3 regions of the Flavonifractor sp. An4 genome follow, and region 3 is predicted to be linked to each of the others. Evidence: a T-box and tRNA genes for the amino acid it is inferred to sense, from the RefSeq annotation. Region 3 holds a T-box; the other regions hold tRNA genes.

Evidence for each region. A T-box is a leader RNA that pairs with one kind of tRNA and senses whether it is charged. The one in region 3 lies ahead of B5F94_RS06390 (valine--tRNA ligase), so its partner is inferred to be a tRNA-Val.
Region 1: it encodes a tRNA-Val, which carries the amino acid that the T-box ahead of B5F94_RS06390 (valine--tRNA ligase) is inferred to sense. The anticodon was not compared.
Region 2: it encodes a tRNA-Val, which carries the amino acid that the T-box ahead of B5F94_RS06390 (valine--tRNA ligase) is inferred to sense. The anticodon was not compared.

What each region holds. Positions count from the first base shown of each region.
Region 1 covers NZ_NFIL01000001.1:244,948-248,185, forward strand. Annotated here, with positions in the region: gene B5F94_RS01045 (hypothetical protein) at 1-25, opposite strand, end outside; gene B5F94_RS01050 (transglutaminase domain-containing protein) at 80-1,258, opposite strand; tRNA gene B5F94_RS01055 (tRNA-Cys) at 1,508-1,581, opposite strand; tRNA gene B5F94_RS01060 (tRNA-Gly) at 1,623-1,698, opposite strand; tRNA gene B5F94_RS01065 (tRNA-Phe) at 1,791-1,866, opposite strand; tRNA gene B5F94_RS01070 (tRNA-Asp) at 1,870-1,946, opposite strand; tRNA gene B5F94_RS01075 (tRNA-Val) at 1,983-2,058, opposite strand; gene hslO (Hsp33 family molecular chaperone HslO) at 2,164-3,042, opposite strand; gene B5F94_RS01085 (class I SAM-dependent DNA methyltransferase) at 3,047-3,238, opposite strand, start outside.
Region 2 covers NZ_NFIL01000025.1:30,427-33,664, forward strand. Annotated here, with positions in the region: gene B5F94_RS11300 (SprT-like domain-containing protein) at 1-76, opposite strand, end outside; gene vanR (VanR-ABDEGLN family response regulator transcription factor) at 255-947, shown strand; tRNA gene B5F94_RS11310 (tRNA-Met) at 1,049-1,125, shown strand; tRNA gene B5F94_RS11315 (tRNA-Glu) at 1,195-1,269, shown strand; tRNA gene B5F94_RS11320 (tRNA-Val) at 1,274-1,349, shown strand; ZMP/ZTP riboswitch at 1,439-1,520, shown strand; gene pflA (pyruvate formate-lyase-activating protein) at 1,570-2,292, shown strand; gene pflB (formate C-acetyltransferase) at 2,309-3,238, shown strand, end outside.
Region 3 covers NZ_NFIL01000010.1:29,801-33,038, reverse strand. Annotated here, with positions in the region: gene B5F94_RS06390 (valine--tRNA ligase) at 1-1,263, opposite strand, end outside; T-box leader at 1,310-1,522, opposite strand; gene pyrB (aspartate carbamoyltransferase) at 1,566-2,624, opposite strand; gene B5F94_RS06380 (putative ABC transporter permease) at 2,827-3,238, shown strand, end outside.

The DNA.
Region 1 (3,238 bases), on a different contig from region 3:
GGTAAAAACAACAATCTGCCCACATATCAATTTCCTTCCTGTGAGGCGGCCTGTCCGCCATACAGCTTTTTAGACTCGCTCATGCCTCCGGGAACAGGTCCAGACACAGCGAACCTTCTGAGTGGAAATAGGTATACTGACTGACCGGATAGCCTGCCTGCTCCAGCACAGCGGTCATAGCCTCCCCGTCCTGTACCAACTCCATCAGCTGAGCATATACCGCTTCATCTGCGGCCAGTACAGTAAGGCTTCCGCCAGTCTGAGAGGAGAAGATCCGGACCAGTTCTTCTGTGTTGAACTGCTCCAGCACCCAGCCGTTGCGGTAGTGGTAATTGCACGCCACCGCGGAACTGGGCGTCATCTCCGCGCCTCGCTCCGGCTCCGCAAAATGGGTAGAGGCCATACGCTCACTGGTAACTGCAAACCAGCTATAAGTATGTCCGTCCGGATGTGTCTCCTGGTCGTCCCATGTCACGTCGGTATAATATACCTCCCCATCCAGAACCACCTTTGTCCAGGCATGGGACTGGGCACCTGTTCCATTGTCAGCAGTACCCCGCACTGTCTCGGCCTGGATACCGGCCCGGCGCAGGAGGTACACGTAGGCCTGACTGTATCCGGAACACACACACCGTCCATTTACCAACGCACCGTACAGGTCCTGATCGCTGCCGTCGCTGCTGCTCTGATATACAATGTGATCACACAGCCAGTCATGCAGGCTCAGGGCAGTCTTATAGTCTCCCGCCCCTTCTGGAATGGCAGCCAGCGCCTGGGCCTCCGCTTGCTCCACCTGTTCCCGTCGGGCGGTCAGATCCGTATATTTCCAGTCAAATTCCACCTGATACTCCGTATCGCTGCCAACCAATTCGTAGCCTTCCAACCAGAAGAATTCCGGCTGACGCTGGAGCTGTTCCAGCACTTGCCCGATTTGCTCCATACTCATATCTTCCGCTGTAAAGTTCACTACCTGCTGCTGCCCGTCTACCTGCTCATAGAGATATTGGTAGAGGATACTCTCCGGATCTTCCTTCTCAGGGCGCTCTGTAACGACCACAGACGGCGTCTGAAGACTTGTCGTGACCTGAGGTAAGGGTAATTCTGTTTCAATCGGAGAGGCCGCTGTAGACCCTTCCTTGGGCGAGAGCAGCATCCGCACCAGCACCACACCTATGCCTATCACCAGAAACAAAACAATCAGCAGCACCACACCGGAGGCGCTCCGCCTGCGTCTCTTCGATCTTCTCTTTTTCTTCATATCCGCTCTTCCCCTCTCCACCATACTGTTGTTCTACATTTTTCTCATTATACCATATCATATGATATTTTCCAGTATATACAAAGAAGAAAACCGGTTACCTACCGATAACCGGTTCTCTTCTTGTCCAAACAATATAGATGCAAACTAAGACTAGCAGCCCAAGCAGTGAGCGGCGCATTTACGCCAAACATTTTGATTGCTCAAGAAATCAAAAAGAAAACCGACTATCTTTCGATAGTCGGTTTTTGGAGGCGACACCCAGATTCGAACTGGGGGTGGAGCTTTTGCAGAGCTCTGCCTTACCACTTGGCTATGTCGCCATATGGATAAAAGGAAGGGCGGACCTTCCTTTTATCATTTTTGGAGCAGGTGACGAGGCTCGAACTCGCTACCTCCACCTTGGCAAGGTGGCGCTCTACCAGATGAGCTACACCTGCATCTGTTTCCATCCTATGAAAAGAATGAAACACATATGCCTGAATTTTGAAGGTGCCCCTGGTGGATACCTTGCGGTATCCACCAGGAACGGTGGTGCCTCCGGCCGGAATCGAACCAGCGACACGGGGATTTTCAGTCCCCTGCTCTACCAACTGAGCTACAGAGGCAAATGGCGACGCGGAAGGGACTTGAACCCTCGACCTCCGGCGTGACAGGCCGGCGTTCTAACCAACTGAACTACCGCGCCAGACGGTAGGGGGTACGGGAGCTCCCAGAAAGGGAGTGGTGGGAACAACAGGGCTCGAACCTGTGACATCATGCTTGTAAGGCATGCGCTCTCCCAGCTGAGCTATGCTCCCTCGTTCTTCTTTCGCTTTCGTTTGGCTGTCGGGCTAAGCGACGAAAGTTATTATACAAGAACGACCCCCAGTTGTCAACAACTTTTTTCGATTTTTTTCAAAAAATCAAATCGAATTCAGAAGGCCTTGCAATTCCTCGCCTGTAAAGTCATAAACCTTGTCGCAAAACTGGCAGGTGAGCTCCGCTTTGCCCTGATCTTTGATGAGAGACTCCAGTTCTTCCCGGCCCATACTGATGAGGGCGCGGGTCACCCGCTCACGGCTGCAATAGCAGCGGTACTCCACCGGCTCCTCACTGAGGACCTCCAGGTCAAAGGCAGACAGAACACGCTCCACCAGGCTGCGGGCACTCTCACCGTTGCGCATAGCCTCGGTAACGGGGCCCACCTTGGCAATGCCCTCTTCAATAGCAGTAATAACGCTGTCGTCTGCACCAGGCAGCAGCTGAATCAGATAACCACCGGCGCACAGTACACTCTGATCCACGTCCACCAGCACACCTAGGGCGCAGGCGGAAGGGATCTGCTCACTTTCCGCAAAATAAGAAGTGATGTCCTCGGCGATCTCACCGGATACCAGAGGGATGGTACCCACATAGGGCTCCTTTATGTTCATGTCCTTGATGACAGTAAGGGAGCCGTCCTTGCCCACAGCAGAACCCACATCCAGCTTGGCAGGGCCCTTCAAAGGCAGGTCAACCAGGGGGTTGACCACATAGCCCCGTGCATTGCCGGCGCTGTCGGACACCACAGTGATGCCGCCCAGAGGTCCATCGCCCTTGATCCGCAGGGTAACAGAGCCGTTTTCCTCCTTCAGTTGGTTGCCCATCATGGAGGCGGCCATCAGGGAGCGGCCCAGAGCCGCAGTAGCCACCGGCAGGGTCTTATGGATCTGTCTGGCCCGCTCCACCATGGCCCGGGCGGAAATGGCCGAGGCCTTGACGGGAGCGTCCTTGGCCAGAACGCGAATGATCGAATCTGACATACGTTTAAAATTCCTTTCGTGCGGCGAAAAAGATGCGCTGTTCCCCCGGTCCGGGGCGGCGCATCTTCAGTTCGCCATATTGCTTGATCTGCCGAAAACCGGCCTGGCGCAGCATCTGCTCCAGCTCTTCCGGCTCATAGGCGTATTCCTCATGGACCTCCTCCATCCGGCTCCACAGTCCATTCTCCTCCCGGCA
Region 2 (3,238 bases), on a different contig from region 3:
TATGGGGAGAGACCGGGATGCCCAGGGCCTTGGCCTGGGCGACCACCCGGGCCAGCAATGTATCTGCGTCGTGCATGGAACAGCCCTCTCTCTGGAAGAATCAGAATTGTAGACTTATATTGTACCACTGTTGGCGGGAAAAGTCACCACCGGCGCCTCGGCCTGGCCCATCTTATGATTTTATTACATTTTTTCCGCCGGCTTGACGAAAATACGGCCGGACCGGTATAATCGAGACAAAAGGAGGGATGGCTATGGAGGCCAACATTCTGGTGGTGGACGACGAGCCCGAGATCGCCGATCTGGTGGAGGTCTATTTGCAGAGCGAGGGCTGCACCGTCTACAAGTGCAACACCGGCACACAGGCCCTGGCGGTGGTGAACAGCCGGTCGGTGGACCTGGCCATCCTGGACGTGATGCTCCCCGACATCAGCGGCTTTACCCTGTGCGGAGAGATCCGCAAGGACCACCATTTCCCGGTGCTCATGCTCACCGCCAAGGCGGAGGATATGGACAAGATCACCGGACTCACCATCGGGGCGGACGACTACATCACCAAGCCCTTCAACCCCCTGGAGCTGATGGCCCGGGTAAAGGCCCAGCTGCGCCGCTACACCCGCTACAACGAGGCGGACAAGGGGGACAGCCGGGATATTCTGGATTTCAACGGCCTGGTCATCAACCGGGCCACCCATGAGTGCACCTTGTACGACAAGGAACTCAACCTTACCCCCATCGAGTTCGACATCCTGTGGATGCTGGCGGAAAACCGGGGGCAGGTCATCTCGGCCGAGCGGCTCTTTGAGAGCGTGTGGGGGGAGAAGTATCTGGACCGGAACAACACCGTTATGGTCCACATCCGCCGCCTGCGGGAGAAAATGGGCGAGCCATCCCGGAATCCCAGATTCATTAAAACCGTGTGGGGTGTAGGCTACAAGATCGACTAAAGCTCTCGTCTGAAATTTTTTGAAAAAATTGCGAAAAAGCTGTTGACAAAATGGGACACTTCGGATATACTATCTCTTGCCCTGTTCGTCCGGGTGCAAATGGCGGCATAGCTCAGGTGGCTAGAGCATACGGTTCATACCCGTAGTGTCCCCGGTTCAAATCCAGGTGCCGCTACCAGACCCAAAAGACGGCACGTGCCGTCTTTTGGGGTCCCTTTTCCGAGCGTTCGGCCCGCTTGGGCAACATGGCCCGTTGGTCAAGTGGTTAAGACACCGCCCTTTCACGGCGGTAACACGAGTTCGAGTCTCGTACGGGTCACCAATATGGAGGCGTAGCTCAGCCGGTAGAGCACTTGCTTCACACGCAAGGGGTCACAGATTCGAGTTCTGTCGTCTCCACCAACAAAAAAGACATCCGTTTGGATGTCTTTTTTTGTTTTGTTTGCAGAAGTCCGTCCGCTTGACAAAGCGGGGATGCTCATGCTATAAAAATAATATCATATGACTGACGGATAATGTGGAGCCTACCACATGGAGTATGATAGTAAAAAGCCGACCGTCTGGGCGAGAGAAGCCCGGACTGCCGGCTTTTCTTTATGCAAAAAAGGAGGTATGGTTCCCTATGACACAGGGGAGGGTCCACTCCCTGGAATCCATGGGGCTGGTGGACGGCCCCGGCATCCGCACGGTGGTCTTTTTGCAGGGCTGCGCCCTGCGCTGCCGCTACTGTCACAACCCGGATACCTGGGCTGTGGACGGCCCGGCGGAGACGGTTACCCCCCGGCAGCTGGTGGAGCGGCTGGTCCGCTTCAAGCCCTATTACGGCAGCACCGGCGGAGTCACCTTCTCCGGCGGGGAGCCCTTGCTCCAGCCGGAGTTCCTGGCCCAATGCCTGGCGCTGTGCCATGAGGCGGGCATCCACACCTGCCTGGACACGGCGGGGTGCGGTCTGGGGGAGTACGGGGCCATCCTGGCCCACACCGACCTGACCCTGCTGGACGTGAAGCACTACACCCCGGAAGGCTGGCGGCAGGTTACCGGCGGCCCCATGGCGGCCTTTGACCGCTTCCTGGAGCAGGCCCAGCAGGCCGCCGTCCCCCTCTGGGTTCGCCATGTGGTGGTGCCCGGCCTCACCGACGGGGAGCCCCACCTTGCCGGGCTGGAGGCCTATCTGAAGGGGCTCAGGCACATCCGGCGGGTGGAGCTGCTGCCCTACCACACCCTGGGAGTCCACAAGTACGCGTCCCTGGGTTTGCCCTATCCTTTGGAGGGGGTGCCTCCTATGGACGGGGCGATCCTGGAGCACTGGAATGAACGCCTGAATCGCACCTGCGTTCAGGACTGAGAAAAGGAGTCGTCATATGAGCATTGATGTAAATTGCACCGCCTGGCAGGGGTTTTGCACCGGCGAGTGGCGGCATTTGGTGAACGTCCGTAATTTCATTCAGAAGAATTACACTCCGTATTCGGGAAATGGGGATTTTCTGGCCCCTGTTTCCACAAAAACGGCGGCAGTGTGGAAAAAAGCCGAGGCCCTCATCATCGAGGAGGTGAAGAAGGGCATCATCGATGTGGAGACAAACGCCGTCTCCGGCATCGACAACTTCGCCCCCGGCTACATCGATCAGGAGAACGAGGTCATTGTGGGCCTCCAGACCGACGCCCCCCTCAAGCGCATCGTCAACCCCTTCGGCGGCATCCGCAACGCCACCTCCGCCCTGGAGCAGTACGGCTACCAGCTCAACCCGGAGATCGAGCGCCACTTCCGCCTCTACCGCAAGACCCACAACGAGGGTGTGTTTGACGCCTACCCCAAGCGCACCCGCCTGGCCCGAACGGCGGGCCTGCTCACCGGCCTGCCCGACGCCTATGGCCGGGGCCGCATCGTGGGCGACTACCGCCGGGTGCCTCTGTACGGTACCGGCTTCCTCATCGAGGAGAAGCAGGCCGACCTGGACCGCATCGACGGCCCCATGACCGATGAGCGCATCCGCCTGCGGGAGGAGGTCCAGATGCAGATCCGTGCCCTGGAGCAAATGGCCTCCATGGCCGCCAAGTACGGCTGCGACATCACCCGCCCGGCGGAGAACGCCCATGAGGCGGTACAGAACCTGTATATGGCCTACCTGGCGGGCATCAAGGAGAACAACGGCGCCGCCACCTCTCTGGGCCGGGTGTCCACCTTCCTGGATATCTACATCCAGCGGGACCTGGATAACGGCGTGCTGGACGAGCAGGGGGCCCAGGAGCTTATCGACCAGTTCGTCATCAAGCTGCGGCTGGTGCGCCAC
Region 3 (3,238 bases):
GCAGGTCCAGGCGGGGATCTGGTGGCCCCACCACAGCTGGCGGGAGATACACCAGTCGTGGACGTTCTCCATCCAGTTGGTGTAGATCTTGGAGAAGCGGTCGGGGACGAACTTGACCTCACCCTCGTTGACCACCCGCAGGGCCTCCTCGGCCAGGGGCTTCATCTTGACAAACCACTGGGCGGAGATGAGAGGCTCCACGTCGTTGTGGCAGCGGTAGCAGGTACCAACGTTGTGCTGGTGGGGCTCCACCTTGACCAGATACCCCTGCTCCTCCAGGTCGGCCACAATGGCCTTCCGGGCCTCGTAGCGGTCCATGCCGGAGTAGCGGCCGTAGCCCTCCACCACCTTGCCGTTGTCGTCCAGCACACGGATGGTCTCCAGGTTCTGCCGCAGGCCCACCTCAAAGTCGTTGGGGTCGTGGGCGGGAGTCATCTTCACGCAGCCGGTGCCGAACTCCATGTCCACATACTCGTCGGCCACGATGGGCATCTCACGGCCCACCAGGGGCAGAATGCACTTTTTGCCCACAATGTCCTTGTACCGCTCGTCGTTGGGGTTGACCGCCACGCCGGTGTCGCCCAGCATGGTCTCGGGCCGGGTGGTGGCCACGATAACATAGCGGCCCTCCTCCCCCTGGATGGGATAGCGGATGTGCCAGAAGTTGCCCGGCTTGTCCTGATACTCCACCTCGGCATCGGACAGGGCGGTAACGCAGTGGGGACACCAGTTGATGATGCGGGAACCCTTGTAGATCAGGCCCTTCTTGTACAGGGAGACAAACACATGGCGGACAGCCTTACTGAGGCCCTCGTCCATGGTAAACCGGGCCCGGGACCAGTCGCAGGAGGCGCCCAGCTTCTTCTGCTGCTCCACAATGCGGTTGCCGTACTTGTGCTTCCAGTCCCACACCCGCTCCAGGAATTTCTCCCGGCCCAGGTCGTAGCGGGACAGGCCCTCGTTCTTGCGCAGCTCCTCCTCCACCTTGATCTGGGTGGCGATGCCGGCGTGGTCGGTGCCGGGCACCCACAGGGCGGCGTAGCCCTGCATCCGCTTGAAGCGGATCAGGATATCCTGGAGGGTGGAGTCCATGGCATGGCCCATGTGGAGCTGGCCGGTGACGTTGGGGGGCGGCATGACGATGGTGAAGGGCTTTTTATCGGGATCACGGTGGCCCTCAAAGCAGCCGTTTTTCTCCCACATCTCGTAGACGCGGCCCTCCACCTCCTGGGGTTCATAGACCTTGGGAAGTTCTTTCTTCATCTGTTACACTCCTTTTCGGGGCAAAAAAGGTTCGCCCCAAGCTGTTGCTCAGGGCGAACCTGTTAGTCCGCGGTACCACCTGAATTTCCTCAAATGAGGACACTCATTGCCTCTGTAACGGGAGGATTCCGCCGCCCCCTACTGTGGTTCAGGGGCAGAGCTCTGGGACGACCTTCCCCCCACCGCCGGAGAGCCTTGCACCAAACCGGCCCCTCTCTGTACCTTTCGCGGGGGTACTCCTTCCCATCTTAGCCTTTGGGACATAGTATATGCACTTTTCGGGAAAATGTCAAGCCTCTGGCTTACCGCAGTTCCTTGTCGCAGTAAGCGCAGCAATCCACGCCGCCGTTCTGCTTCACCAGGGGGGGCAGGTAGTGCTCGGTCTGGGTGATGCAGTTGGGGTTGGAGCACACCGGCTTGGTGCCGATCTCCACGGCGCCGGGGCTCATACGGTCCTGATTAGCCAGGTCGGTGAGCAGCGCCATACGGGCATACATACCATAGCGGGCCTGCTCAAAGTAGACCGCCCGGGGATCGTCGTCCACGTCGATGGCGATCTCGTCCACACGGGGCAGGGGATGCATCACCAGCAGGTTCTTCCGGGCCCGGTCCAGCTTCCGGCGGGTGAGGACGTAAATGCCCTTGCAGCGCTCGTACTCCAGGGGATCCACAAAGCGCTCCCGCTGGATACGGGTCATATAGAGCACATCCAGCTGGGGAATGACGGCCTCCAGGCCGGTGACCTCAGTAAACCACATATCATTCTCCCGCATGAAGGCCCGCATATATTCGGGCACCGCCAGCTCACGGGGAGCAATGAGGAAAAACTTGATGCCCTTGAACTTAGCCAGGGCCTTGATGAGGGAGTGAACGGTACGGCCGTTCTTCAGGTCACCGCACAGGCCCACGGACAGGCCGTCCACACCGCCCCGCAGGCGGGTGATGGTGGTCAGGTCGGCGGTGGTCTGGGTGGGGTGCATATGGCCGCCGTCTCCGGCGTTGATCACCGGTACATCAGAGTAAAGAGAAGCAGCCTTGGCGGCGCCCTCCTTGGGGTTACGCATGACCACCACATCGGCGTAGCCGGACACCATCTTGATGGTGTCCTTCAGGGTCTCGCCCTTGGCGGTTGAGGTAGATTTAGGATCGGCAAAGCCGAACACGGTACCGCCCACCCGCAGCATGGCGGTCTGGAAGGAAAAGTTGGTGCGGGTAGAGGGCTCATAGAACAGGCTGGCCATCACCCGCCCCCGGCAGGCGTCCATAAAATCGGCGGGGTGGTCCATAATATCACTGCACCGCTGGTACAGGGAATCCCACTCCGCCCTTGACAGGTCTCCAAAGTCGATCAAATGCCGCATGACGCTTCATTTCCCCTTTTGAATTTTTTCTATCGTATCATATTCCCCCCCGTTCCGGCAAGAGCAGAATGGACAAATTTCCTACTTTTTTCCCACTCCTCCTTGACATCTACGCCGTTCAATCTGCCCGGCTCTGTGTAAAGACTGACAGGTATCCTTTGCTCAGGTTATGCCCACACTAAAAAGCAAAGGAGGCTATGCCATGTCGCTGTTTTGGATCTTTTTAATTTATAGCTTTGTCGGCTTTCTCATCGAGGTAGGCTATGCCCGGCTGAGTGGTGAATCCAAGCAGGACCGGAAGTGCCGCCTGCTTCTTCCCACCTGCCCGGTCTATGGGCTGGGCGCGCTGGGTCTGCTCCTGCTGCCGGAGCGTGTACGGGCCCAGCCGCTTCTGCTGTTCCCCGCCGCAGTTCTGATCTGTACGGCGGCAGAACTTCTGGCGGGTCTTTTTTATGAAAAAGTCTTTCTGGTATCCTTCTGGGATTACTCCCATTTGCCTCTGCATCTGGGCCGGCACATCTGCCTCCGCTTCTCCCTGTACTGGGGCGCATTGACTCTGGCCCTCTATTATTTGCTCCATCCAACGATTGCCTGGCTGGCTGCCGCCATTCCAA